4 regions of the Cobetia sp. genome follow, and region 4 is predicted to be linked to each of the others. Evidence: predicted binding sites of a transcription regulator. Region 4 holds the regulator's gene; each other region holds the start of a gene.
The links. Region 4 encodes sigma-54, which starts transcription at its own class of promoters, with help from an activator protein. Its sites were predicted from a motif close to TGGCACNNNNNTTGCTNT; they were not measured.
Positions count from the first base shown of each region.

Region 1: AC4FAH_RS01615 (P-II family nitrogen regulator) is a predicted target of sigma-54. The motif match lies at 1,976-1,993, and genes of this name have one in related genera.
Region 2: glnL (nitrogen regulation protein NR(II)) is a predicted target of sigma-54. The motif match lies at 1,920-1,937, and genes of this name have one in related genera.
Region 3: AC4FAH_RS07420 (amino acid ABC transporter substrate-binding protein) is a predicted target of sigma-54. The motif match lies at 1,883-1,900, and genes of this name have one in related genera.

Region 1 covers NZ_CFDJES010000007.1:1,443-4,650, reverse strand. Annotated here, with positions in the region: gene glnK (P-II family nitrogen regulator) at 1-123, opposite strand, end outside; gene AC4FAH_RS01620 (ammonium transporter) at 273-1,520, opposite strand; gene AC4FAH_RS01615 (P-II family nitrogen regulator) at 1,552-1,890, opposite strand; gene AC4FAH_RS01610 (accessory factor UbiK family protein) at 2,328-2,702, shown strand; gene AC4FAH_RS01605 (CBU_0592 family membrane protein) at 2,797-3,075, opposite strand.
Region 2 covers NZ_CFDJES010000034.1:18,413-21,620, forward strand. Annotated here, with positions in the region: gene ntrC (nitrogen regulation protein NR(I)) at 1-809, opposite strand, end outside; gene glnL (nitrogen regulation protein NR(II)) at 806-1,900, opposite strand; gene AC4FAH_RS05440 (DUF4124 domain-containing protein) at 2,164-2,856, opposite strand.
Region 3 covers NZ_CFDJES010000054.1:5,989-9,196, forward strand. Annotated here, with positions in the region: gene AC4FAH_RS07410 (amino acid ABC transporter ATP-binding protein) at 1-204, opposite strand, end outside; gene AC4FAH_RS07415 (amino acid ABC transporter permease) at 201-875, opposite strand; gene AC4FAH_RS07420 (amino acid ABC transporter substrate-binding protein) at 1,025-1,759, opposite strand; gene AC4FAH_RS07425 (DUF3549 family protein) at 2,540-3,208, shown strand, end outside.
Region 4 covers NZ_CFDJES010000039.1:1,689-4,896, reverse strand. Annotated here, with positions in the region: gene lptB (LPS export ABC transporter ATP-binding protein) at 1-506, shown strand, start outside; gene AC4FAH_RS05905 (RNA polymerase factor sigma-54) at 740-2,188, shown strand; gene hpf (ribosome hibernation-promoting factor, HPF/YfiA family) at 2,849-3,157, shown strand; gene AC4FAH_RS05895 (PTS sugar transporter subunit IIA) at 3,167-3,208, shown strand, end outside.

The DNA.
Region 1 (3,208 bases), on a different contig from region 4:
GCCCTTCTGGCGGCCGAATCCCTTGACCTCGGTCACGGTGATACCCTGCACGCCAATCTCCGACAGGGATTCGCGCACGTCGTCGAGCTTGAATGGCTTGATGATGGCAGTGACCAGTTTCATCGTGTCTCTCCTTGGGTGATGGTGCGGGTAACGAGGCCTGCTCGTCACGCCGGTCTCTGACTCAAGCATACACCGCTTATCCAGTCAGGAAAAAAGACTCCCGCCAGGTGGCGGGAGTCTTGATGCTGCAGGTGCTGTCGCGTCCAGGCTTACTTGCGGCTGGAGGTGAATTCCGGATAGGCCTCCATACCACATTCGGCCAGATCCACACCTTCGTACTCTTCTTCCTCGCTGACGCGAATCCCCATGATGGCCTTGATGATCAGCCACACCACGAAGCTTGCGATGAACACCCAGGCGAAGATGGAGGCGGCGCCCAGCAGCTGTGCGGAGAAGGTGGCATCGTCATTGGTCAGCGGCACGGCCAGCAGACCCCAGAGACCGACCACACCGTGCACGGAGATGGCGCCGACCGGATCATCGATCTTCAGCTTGTCGAGACCGACGATGGAGAACACGACCAGCAGACCGCCGACGGCACCGATCAGGGTGGCAGCACCGACGCTCGGTGCCAGCGGACCCGCAGTGATGGCGACCAGGCCAGCCAGTGCGCCGTTGAGGGCCATGGTCAGGTCAGCCTTGCGGAACCACAGACGTGCGAGGATCAGCGCGGCGATGACACCACCACAGGCAGCGGCATTGGTGTTGACGAAGACCTGAGCGACCGCGTTGGCCTCATCGATGTTGGACAGCACCAGCTCGGAGCCGCCGTTGAAGCCCAACCATCCCAGCCACAGGATGAAGGTACCCAGCGTGGCCAGCGGCAGGTTGGCGCCCGGGATGGCATTGATCTCGCCATTCTTGCCGTACTTGCCCTTGCGAGCGCCCAGCAGCAGCACGCCTGCCAGTGCGGCGGAAGCGCCGGCCATGTGCACGATGCCGGAACCGGCGAAGTCGCTGAAGCCCGCTGCGCTCAGGAAGCCGCCACCCCAGGTCCAGTAACCCTGCACCGGATAGATGACGCCGGTCATGACTACGGCGAAGGCCAGGAAGGCCCACAGCTTCATGCGCTCGGCGACCGCACCGGAGACGATGGACATGGCGGTAGCCACGAACACCACCTGGAAGAAGAAGTCGGAACGTGCGCTGTAGTAGATGTCGCCACCGGAAGCGAGCGCTTCCTCAGCGGTATTCTCGGCACCGATCAGGAAGCCCAGGCTCGGCAGGAAGCCGCCTTCGGCGCTCGAGTACATGATGTGATACCCGACGACCATGTACATGGTGCAGGCGATGGCGAACAGCGCCACGTTCTTGGTCAGGATCTCGGTGGTGTTCTTGGCGCGGACCAGACCGGCCTCGAGCATGGCAAAGCCGGCTGCCATCCATAGCACCAGGGCGCCACAGACCAGGAAGTAGAAGGTATCAAGTGCGTACTTGACCTCGATGATCTCGTTCATGCGGGGTTCTCCTTGTTATTGTGCGCGGGGCTCAGACAGCGTCGGCGCCGCGTTCACCGGTGCGGATACGGATGACATCGTCCAGCGGAGTGACGAACAGCTTGCCGTCGCCGATCTTGCCGCTGTTGGCCGCCTGGGTGATGGCGTCCAGTACCGATTCCACACTGCTGTCATCGACAGCCACTTCAATCTTGACCTTGGGAAGGAAGTCGACGACGTACTCGGCACCGCGATACAGCTCGGTGTGCCCCTTCTGACGTCCGAAGCCCTTCACTTCGGTGACGGTAATCCCCTGCACGCCGTTGTCGGCCAGTGCTTCTCGCACGTCGTCCAACTTGAAGGGTTTGATGATGGCGGTGATCAGTTTCATGTGCTGCCCCCGTTCGCTACCGGAATGATCATTCTTGTTAAGCATGGCCAGTCAGATGAGCTGGCGGCCTGTTCCTGACAAGTGCATCGCACGAGATGTGCCATGCGGCTGAAAATCCTTGTAACTCATCTGGTTATCGCAGGATGGCTGACAGTCTTTCGGCCTGTGCAAAGATGGCTGAATCCGAAGGTCACCTGGCATGCACCGTAATGGTGCTGTTTCTGCGCCTTTGGGTGTGGGGGCAAGTGCTAATGTGGTGCAGGTGTGTGCCTGCCGATGAGGATTGGTTGGTGCAGGACGATGCGGGGCATGCACCCGACTCCAGGGTTGCGTATCCTTGCAGCAGGACACGACGGCCCCATGTACAGGGGTGTCATCATTTTCTGACCGGCAGTCCGCACGACGCGGCCGCCGGCCCGCAACGGCTGAGGTGCAGCATGTTCAAGAATGACGTCATCGGGCGTATGGCCCAGCAGATCGGTGAGCGCCTGCAGGATGCCTCGCATGGTCCGGAAGAGCTGCAGAAGTCCGTGCAAGGGGTGATGCGCGGTGCCTTCGACCGCATGGAACTGGTCTCGCGTGAAGACTTCGACATCATGATGGATGTGCTGACGCGTACGCGCAGCCGCGTCGAGTCGCTGGAAAAGCAGGTCATCGCCCTCGAGGCACTGCTGGAAAAGCAGGGGCTGGTAGCGGCCAATGCGCCGGCTGCCGAGGCCACTACGCCAGTGGATGACGAGGGGGAAGCCGCGGTAGCGAAGCGTGAAGCCGCCAGTCACGCCGCGGAAATCGAGCGCCAGCGCGACGCCTGATTCCCTCAGGTGACGGCTGAACCAAAACCGCCACGCCCTTTCGGGGCGTGGCGGTTTTTTGCGTCATGGGCGCCGCTGATTCTGAGGGGCGGCCTCAGGCAGTCTGGGGACGAGTGCCCAGCATCCAGCGCACCAGACCTACCACTGAGGCGATGATCCAGAAGATCTCGATCACGAAGCTGGCGAGGTTGAAATTGATGCACAGGCTGATCAACAGCAGGATCGCCCCGCTCAGATTCATCAGGTTGTAGGTCAGGCTGCGGGCATCGAGTCTGCCTATCTGCAGCAGGAAGAAGGCGCCGACGACCAGAGTGGTGCCTAGCATGCCGATCACATCCGCCAGGGATGCCAGCGGGGCAAGCATGTCTTGCATGGGTAGTGCTCCTGAAACAAGCCGAAGTCGTCCTGAATGGCTGGCCCTTTCCGTGGGTTGGACGATTCTCTGCCGCGCATCGGCGGCGTTCCGTGAGACAGCTTGGCGGTCATCCCGGCAAGGCCGGGACAAC
Region 2 (3,208 bases), on a different contig from region 4:
ACCGGCGTGATGCCACCGACACGATAGAATTCGCCATCGGCCAGCACGCGCAGCAGGCGGGTCTGGGTCTCGGCGGGCATGTCACCGATTTCATCGAGGAACAGCGTGCCGCCATCGGCCTGCTCGAAGCGCCCGCGGCGCAGCGCCGTGGCGCCGGTGAAGGCGCCCTTCTCGTGGCCGAACAGCTCCGATTCCATCAGGTCCTTGGGAATCGCCGCCATGTTGAGCGCGATGAACGGCTTGGCGGCGCGCGGCGAGTGCTGATGCAGCGCCTGGGCCACGCGCTCCTTGCCGGTACCGGACTCGCCGTTGATCAAGACGGTGATATGCGACTGTGACAGGCGGCCGATGGCGCGAAAGACTTCCTGCATCGCCGGCGCTTCGCCGATGATTTCCTTAGTCAGCCCTTCCGGCACGGCGGCGGGCGCCTTGGATTCACGGGCATGCGCCACGGCGCGCCGTACCAGCGCCAGCGCTTCATCGACATCGAACGGCTTGGGCAGGTATTCGAAGGCGCCGCCCTGATAGGAGGCCACGGCGCTGTCGAGATCGGAATGCGCCGTCATCACGATGACGGGCAGGTCCGGGTACTTCTCGCGCACGCGCGCCATCAGGTCGAGACCATCGGTTCCGGGCATGCGGATATCGGTGATCAGGACATCCGGGCACTGACGCATGATGCTGGCTTCGGCCTGATCGGCACGCTCGAAGGTTTCCACCTCGAGGTCGGGTTGTGCCAGAGCGCGCTCCAGCACCCAGCGAATGGCACGGTCGTCATCGACGATACAGACGCGGGCAGTCTCGCTCATGTGTGATCTCCAGAAGTGCCGGCTAGCGGAATGAGTAATCGGAATTCGGTATGGCCGGGGCGCGAGTCACACTCGATCAGCCCCTGATGCTGGTGCAGGATGCCCTGGGCGATCGACAGCCCGAGCCCTGAGCCTTCGGCGCGCCCCGAGACCATCGGGTAGAACAGCGTCTCGCGCAGGCTCTCCGGTATGCCGGGGCCGTTGTCGATGATCGCCAGCTCGCAGACCAGCCGGTGGCGCTCATGGCCCAGCGTGAACTGCCGGCGAGCGCGGGTCCGCAGCGTGATCTCGTAGGGGGCTGCGTCAGGCTGCGGTGAATCGGGCTGTGGCTGCTCATTGAGGGCCTGGGTGGCATTGCGCGCGATGTTGAGCACCGCCTGGATCAGCTGACCTTCGTCGCCGATCACCTCCGGCAGGCTCGGGTCGTAGTCGGCGCTCAAGGTGATGGCGCTGCCTTCCGCCTGCAGCAAGGCCCGCACCCGCTCGGTCACCGCATGCACATTGACCGGCGCCTGCAGCGGCGGCCGGTTCGGCCCGAGCATGCGATCGACCAGATCACGCAGGCGGTCCACCTCCTCGATGATGATGCGCGTGAACTCCACCATCTGCGGTTCGGGCAGATCACGTTCGAGCAGCTGGGCGGCACCACGAATGCCGCCGAGCGGATTCTTGACCTCGTGCGCGAGACCACGCGTCAGCACCTTGACCGCCTCCTGGCGGGCGATCAGCGCTTCTTCGCGCGAGATCTGCATCAGGCGGTCACGCGGTTCTATCTCGACCAGCAGTTCATTGGCGCTGATGGGCGTCGCGGTGAAATCCACCGTCAGCGCTTCATTGGCCGCGTTGATGATCTCGGCCTCACGCTGGGTGTAGGGGTGCTGTTCCTCCAGCGCCTTGCGCAGCACATTGATCAGGGTGTCATCCAGCCCGGTCATGTTGTCGGGCGTACTGCCCTTCACACGCACCAGACTCACCGCCAGCAGCGTCTCCGCGGCGGGATTCATCCAGACCATCTGCAGCTGTGAGTCCAGCACCACCACGGCAGTGTTCAGGTGTTCGAGCAGTCGTTGATGCATGGGTTTGTTCGCCATCTGCAGTACGTCTCCCTGTTCTGCAATAACCGCGCCAGTCTGGTGCAGGCACCGAGAACACGGCGTCCGATGCTGTGCAACCATTTCTGGCCCCTCATATTGGCACCAAAATGGTGCAGGCAGAAAAACGCGCTAGAATCCGCGTTGCCTCTCTTCGCTGCCAGGTGGCCCGACATCGACTGGCCCAGACACGAAAAAGCCGCCCGAAGGCGGCCTGTCAGCGAAGGAGAAACGCGCGAAGAAAGCAGGCCGCCCAGACGCTGCTAGCCACCGCCAGCATTGGCAGGGTTGTTGGGGTTGCGAGGCAGATTGACGCTGGCGCGCTGCACATAGACCACCTTCGGCTCGCTGGTCTGGCGCACGCGGCCGGTGGAATCCAGCAGCTCCGCCTGGATGACATGCTTGCCACGCTCCAGCGCCGGCACCATGAAGACGGTGCTGTGCATGGCGGATTGAGACGGCGCACCGTCCACGGTCACGCGCACCTTGTCTTCCGGGCGCAGCTTGGGCTCGATTCCCAGGCGCACCGCCAGATTGCCCGCCTGCCCGGTCTGCAGCGTTTCCTCGTTGGACGGGCTCTGGATGGTGAAGGTGGTATAGCCACGGAAGGCCACATCTACCGCAGGCGCCCGGGTGCGGGTGCTCTCGCTGGATGAGGAAGAACTCACGCGCGACGGCGTGCTGCGCCGCGGCGGCAGGGATTCCGTCGACGGCACCACGCTGAGCGGCGTCAGCTGCACCTTGCTGCCGCCCGCAGGCTGATCACTGAAGACCACGTTGCCGTTGGCATCGACGTGACGATAGACCTGGGCCGCCTGAAGATCGAACGACAGGCTCGACAGCATCAGCGTCGCTGCCAGCAGCAGGCACTGCAGTGGCTCGGGGCGCGCTGCTGGCAGTGCACGCGAGTCAGTCGCGGGGTTCGCGACGCGCAGGGAGGATACGAAGGGCCACATCCGAAGATTCCTGAAGAGAGTCATGGGAGGCCAGAAGCCGCAGGCAGCTCCAGCGGGTTGGGTCTATCGACAGGCGATCCTGCTGCCTGATGACAAGGCTAACAAGTTACAAAGCTTACCGCGTTGATGCCAGCATTTGGGGCCTTCGACAAGACGCCTGTGTGCATTGACTGTCACGCAAGGCTACCACCGCGCCCTGCAGGTCTGTCATCAGCATGGCCGATCTCAGGGAAAAGGATCAGGGGCAGAGCAAAGGATCAGAGCAAAGAGATAGAACGAAACAGGGCCATAATGAAAAACAGGGCCACAACGAAAAACAGGGCCACACCTGTCGGTATGGCCCTGCTGTCGT
Region 3 (3,208 bases), on a different contig from region 4:
TGTGGCCTCGACCTTGCGTTCGCCGATCTGGATCTCGCCACCATCGGGCTGCTCGAGGAAGTTGATGCAGCGCAGCAGCGTGGACTTGCCGGTGCCTGACGGGCCGATGACGACGATGATCTCACCCTGCTTCACTTCCAGAGTGATGCCATCGAGTACGGCCTGCCCGCCGAATTTCTTGACCAGGTTTCTGACTGCAATCATCGCTGATAGGCCTTGTTGAGACGTTTCTCCATCCAGCGCTGCACGAAGGACAGCCCTTCCACCATCACCCAGTAGACGATGGCCACCATGATGAAGGATTCAAAGTACAGGAAGCTGCTGGCCGCTTCCTTCTGGGTCGCGCCCATCAACTCGGTCACCCCCAGCGTGAAGGCCAGCGACGTGGACTTGATCATGTCCACGAAGTAGTTCATCAGCGTGGGGGCCGCCACGCGGGCCGCCTGGGGCAGCACGATGCGTCGCATCAGCTGGACATTGGTCATGCCGATCGAGAGCGCCGCCTCGGTCTGGCTGCGATCGACCCCGACGATGGCGGCGCGGATGGATTCGGCCATGTAGGCCGAGAAGTGCAGCGTCAGGCCGAGAATCGTCGCGGTGACGCCATCGATCTGGGTCAGGAACGCCATCACCTGCGGCAGGCCGTAGTAGAACAGGAACAACTGCACCAGCAGCGGCGTGCCGCGGAAGAAGGAGATGAACACGATGGTCAGCGCATTCAGCACCGGCACCTTGAGCACCCGCACTACCGCCAACAGCGAGGCCAGCACCAGCGCGGCCACCATGCCGATACAGGCCATCTTGAGTGTCAGTGGCAGGTATTTGAGCATGACCGGCAACAGGCCAAGCATGTAATCGATATTGAGAGTATCCATTCGTTATCCGGACAGGCTGGGGGCTTGGCTGAGGGTCTGGAAAGACACCCGTCGACATGACGACAACGGGGCGACGGTCAAGCCGTCACCCCGTTTGCACATGACATATCCTTGCATGCGCCCTTGTATCAGGGCGCAGCGGGCAATGTTCAAGGCGTGGTGATGTCGTTGCCGAACCACTTGTTGGAAATCTCGGCCAGGCGGCCATTTTCCTTGAGCTCGGTCAGCGCGGCATCCACCTCGTCACGCTTGGCCTCGCCTTCGGCGTCCTTGCGGAACGGCAGTGCGTTCTCGAGACGCGAGAACGGCTTGCCAGCCAGTTCCAGCGGCAGCGGCGTCTTCTGGATCACCTGACTTGCGCTGACGCGGTCCATCACGAAGGCATCGACACGGCCCAGGGCGGTGTCCTGCTCGATGTTGGACTCATAGGTCTTGATGTCGATCTGGTCGGCGTAGGGCAGCTCTTTCATCAGCGCTTCGTAGTTGGAGCCCAGGTTGACCGCCACGCTGTGGCCCTTGAGGGACTCGACGCCGGTGATCTCGTCATTGCCGCGACGCTTGACCACCTGAGCCCCGTCATAGACGTAGGGCTGGGTGAAGGCGAACTTGGCCTTACGCGCATCGGTGATGGTGATCTGGTTGGCCACGGTGTCGATGCGGCCGGCTTCCAGCGAGCCGATCAGGCCGGAGAAGCTCATGGTCACGAATTCGATGTCGTCACCGGTGATCTCGCCGACGGCGTTGAGGACATCCACTTCAAAGCCCTGCAGCTTGTCCTGCTTGACGAAGGTGAACGGGAAGTAGCCGCCCGACATGCCGACCTTGAGGGTGTCAGCCTGTGCCGCCAGGCTGCCCAGGGTGGTCGCGCCCAGCGCGGCAGCCATCACGGCGCCCTTGAGAGCGGTAGAAGAGAAGACAGCTGCGAGCGAACGTGATTGGCGCATCGGGATTCCTCGTGGATCGCAAGACTGAGCCATTGGCGCTGGACGGTCGCTGACATTCGGCTGATTGCGGATGTCGAGCCAACAGAACAGGTATAAGCACAGCCTTTTATATGTGATTTGGTTGTATAGGATAACGGGACTGCCCCGCATTCCCAATCATTTCATCCCTTAAGGTCATAACCAGAAGGAATAAGACAGCATTCCTGTCAATGAGCGCGATTCTAGCATGCCTGTCATGGCGGGCCAGTGACGCCGTATGGGCCACCTGCAGCGCTAGATGTCAGCCTGACGACAAGTGGATGACAGTTATTCACGCCATCCGTGGACGATGCTGTGGATAACCCGTCTCGGTCACGCTGCAAGCCGCGCCAGCCGTGGGATGACGAAAATTGATCAAAAAATCATCAACCTGCAAAACGCTCAGCGGGACTTGAGGTGCCGCGTCATCTGTCAAGCCGTCACGGGTCGAAAGAGCGGCCATAATAGGCACAGGTCGCCCTCTTTCCTCTGGCCGCCATCACACGCCAGCGGGTGGCATGACAGCCGGTGAATCGCTAAAGTCGCTGCCATTCCAAACATGCTCAGGCACATGTCACGCGCCGGCAGCTGTCACTCAACGACACATGCCACGCCTGGCAATGATGCTCGACAAGACTCTTTTCTTCCGTTCTTCCGCACGCCCAGCCAAGGCGTGGTGGAGACACAGCCGTGGTGAGCCTCATGACTCCTCTCTCTTCCTTGAGCAACTTCTTCACACGCACCGGCGCCGAGCTGCACCTTTATCACCTGGGACGCACCCTGGCGCCGCTCAGTCTTGAGCAACTCGAAGCCTTCGAGACCGAACAGCAGCCGTGGGAGCAGCCCTTCAAGGGCCAGGCCCGCCTGGCATGCGTGTTCCGTCCGGCCGGGCTCGACGATCCGCTGGTGTGGTTTCTGGCCCTGCCGCTGGATGAGGAAGGTCGTCTGTCTCCCGCGCAACGCGATGCCTTCCTCGAACGCCTGATCACGACGCTGGGTCAGACGGCGCTGACCGTCGGCCGGCCTGATCTCCAGCAGGCCGAGGCTGGCAAGATCGACAACCTGATGCAGGACAACCCGCTGGCCTTCACGCCGGACGACAGCCTGCGCGCCATGCTGCACGCCCGCGCCAGCCTCGATTGCGACCGCCCTGCCAGCCAGTACTACGAGCTCGCCGAGCAGTATCTCACCGCCCAGCTACCGCTGGATGACTGGCCGTCACTCGGCCTGCAGGGTATTGCCGACGTGCTGACACGACGCGGCGAGTTGTCCAGCGAGCTTGCCGCCGCCTTCGTGCAGCGTCTGGCTGACCTGCCGGATACGCCGCTGCGCGCCATCGCGCTGTGTCTGGAGCAGGCGCCGCCCGCCCAT
Region 4 (3,208 bases):
AGCGTGCACGCGCCGGCATCGGCTATCTGCCGCAGGAGGCGTCGATCTTCCGCAAGCTGTCGGTGGCCGACAACATCATGGCGATTCTGGAGACCCGCAAGGACCTGGATCGCAATGGCCGCAAGGCACGCCTTGAAGAGTTGCTCGAGGAATTCAGCATCACGCACATCCGCGCCAGCACCGGTATGAGCCTCTCCGGCGGTGAGCGTCGTCGGGTCGAGATCGCCCGTGCACTGGCCACCGAGCCGGATTTCGTGCTGCTCGATGAGCCCTTTGCCGGCGTCGACCCCATCTCGGTGGGCGAGATCAAGAGCATCGTGCGTCAACTGCGCGACCGTGGCATCGGCGTGCTGATCACCGACCACAACGTGCGCGAGACACTCGATATCTGTGACACCGCCTATATCGTCGGCGATGGCCAGATCATCGCCCACGGTGATGCGGACTCCATCCTGGCCAACCAGCAGGTGCGCGACGTCTACCTGGGCCACGAGTTCACGCTCTAGGGTCAGCGGCTGCGCTGAGTCCTCGCGAGGCGAAAGCTTCGAAAGCCGCTGCGTGATTTTATCGCGTAGCGGCTTTTTCATGTCTGACATCAGACGCATGCATGACGTCCATACCACCTTGGTGGAAACATGGCATGCAAGTTGCTTGAATATTCACGACAACCACTTGTCAGTGCCCCGAGTCACGGTATAGCGTAGTAAGCACGTTCCTTTGCCGTGAATTGACTGACTCCATGAAACCCACCCTGCAACTCCGCCTCGGCACCTCGCTGACCATGACGCCGCAGCTCCAGCAAGCGATCCAGCTGCTGCAGCTGTCGACGCTCGACCTGCGTCAGGAGATTCAGCAAGCCCTCGAGTCCAACCCCATGTTGGAGCTCGACGAGGACTACGAGTCGCTGGATGTCGTCGAGACACAGGATTCGAGCGAGATCTCCACTGCCGACTCCTCGAGCGAGATTCCCGAGGAATACCCCCTCGACAGTGACTGGTCGGACCTCTACCAGGACCACGCCGGTAGCCTGACCAGCTCCGGCAGTGGCAGCGGGAGTGAAGAAGGGCCGGACTTCGATCGCAATACCAGCGTCGAGAGCCTGCAGGACCACCTGCGCTGGCAGCTGGCGATGACCGACCTCGATGGCCGTGAACGCCAGATGGCGGAGAGCCTGATCGATGCCGTCGACGGTGCCGGTTATCTGAGCCTGTCACTCGACGAGCTGGTCGATGGCCTGCGCGGCCAGGGCCTGCCCGGCCTCAAGGCCTCCGAACTCGAGCAGGTATTGCTGCGTCTGCAGCAGTTCGACCCGACCGGCGTCTTCGCTCGTGACCTGCGCGAATGCCTGCTGCTGCAACTGGCGCTGCTGCCGGATGATCTGCCGCTGCTGGCGCAGGCGCGCCGCCTGGTACGTCAATTCCTCGAGGCACTGGGCAACGATGACCGCAAGCTGCTCAAGCGCCGCCTGAGCCTTGACGATGACGAGCTGGACCACGTCATCCGCCTGGTGCGCGCGCTCGACCCGCGTCCGGCATCCGCCTGGGGCGAGCCCGCCAGCGATTACGTGATCCCTGATCTGCTGGTGCGCCATACCCGCCATGGCTGGCAGGTCGAGCTCAATCCGGAAGCGCTGCCCAAGCTGCGCATCCAGCCGGAATACGCCGCGCTGATCAAGCGTGCCGACAAGTCCGCCGACAACACCTTCCTCAAGGACAACCTGCAGGAAGCCCGCTGGCTGATGAAGAGCCTGTCATCGCGCAATGACACCCTGCTCAAGGTCGGCCGCGAGATCATGGCGCGCCAGATCGACTTCCTCGAGCAAGGCGAGGAAGGCATGAAGCCGCTGATTCTGGCCAACATCGCCGAAGTGGTCGAGATGCACGAATCGACCATCTCGCGGGTCACGACCCAGAAGTACATCCACACCCCGCGCGGCGTCTTCGAGCTCAAGTTCTTCTTCTCGAGCCAGGTCGGTGGCAGCGGCAGTGGCGACGCCCACTCAAGCACCGCCATTCGTGCCCGCATCCGCAAGCTGATCGCGGAAGAGCCGGCCCGCAAGCCTCTCTCCGACTCACGGCTGGTCGATCTGCTCGCCAGCGATGGCATCGAGGTCGCACGCCGTACCGTGGCCAAGTATCGCGAAGCGATGGGCATCCCCTCCTCCAGCGAGCGCAAGCGTCTGGCCTGACGCGTCACCTGCGGCTGCCATGCCCTGCTCTCACCTCCACAATGGCAGCCGTCTCCAACCTCAAGCGCTGGATTTTCCGCTCATCAGCCTCTGACTTCGCGGGTAGCGGTACGCCTGTCGCGCGCTCTGTCACCCCAACAACCGCTCGCCAATTGCCCGTCATGAGCCATGACGGCGCGCAGGATGATGGCGAAAATCCGTCATTCCGGTAGTGTCATTCACCGTCAATCGCATGTTTTTAAAGTCACTTTTGCGCGTATTGCACCTGGATGACACCCGAAGAACCTCCCGGAACGCCGCTTGCTCCACGCAATCGAAGCGCCTGAAAGGCGACGTACATGCAGGGATTGGCGACGAAAACCCGCCTTCTTGCGCGTCTTTCACGCACCACCCACCAGACGTGCCCTTGAAGTCCACTCCGATACCCCTCACTGAGTTGAAGACAAGCACTGAGCCACGATGCAGCGCAGCGTTGATCTTTGCGCAAAGCTTGGGCATTGTCGGTACAGACGCTCACGACATCTGACGCCACTGGCAAGGGTGCGAAAACATCGCCAGACGGTGGCCGTCAAGCCTGTTGCAGAGCGTCCGATCAGGGTTTGCTCGTAGTCAAAAAGGGTTACAATTGAATGGCAACCCGCTGGATAAAGGAGCGTGTCCATGCAAGTGAATATCACCGGGCATCATGTGGAACTTACCGATCCTCTCCGCGATTACGTCAACGAGAAGCTCGCTCGCCTCGAACGGCATTACGACAACATCACCAATGTTCAGGTGACACTGTCGATCGAGAAGGAGCGCCAGCAGGCTGCCTGCACCTTGCACGCGGCAGGCGCTGACCTCCACGCCCTGGCAGAAGACCCCAACATGTACGCTGCCATCGACGCGCTCGCCGACAAGCTGGATCGCCAGCTGGTCAAACACAAGGAAAAGTCCCAGGCTCGCTCTCAGGGCACCGGGACCCGTTGACCTTCAGCCATGACACTTGATCAGATCCTTCCCCCCGAGCGCACGCTGTAC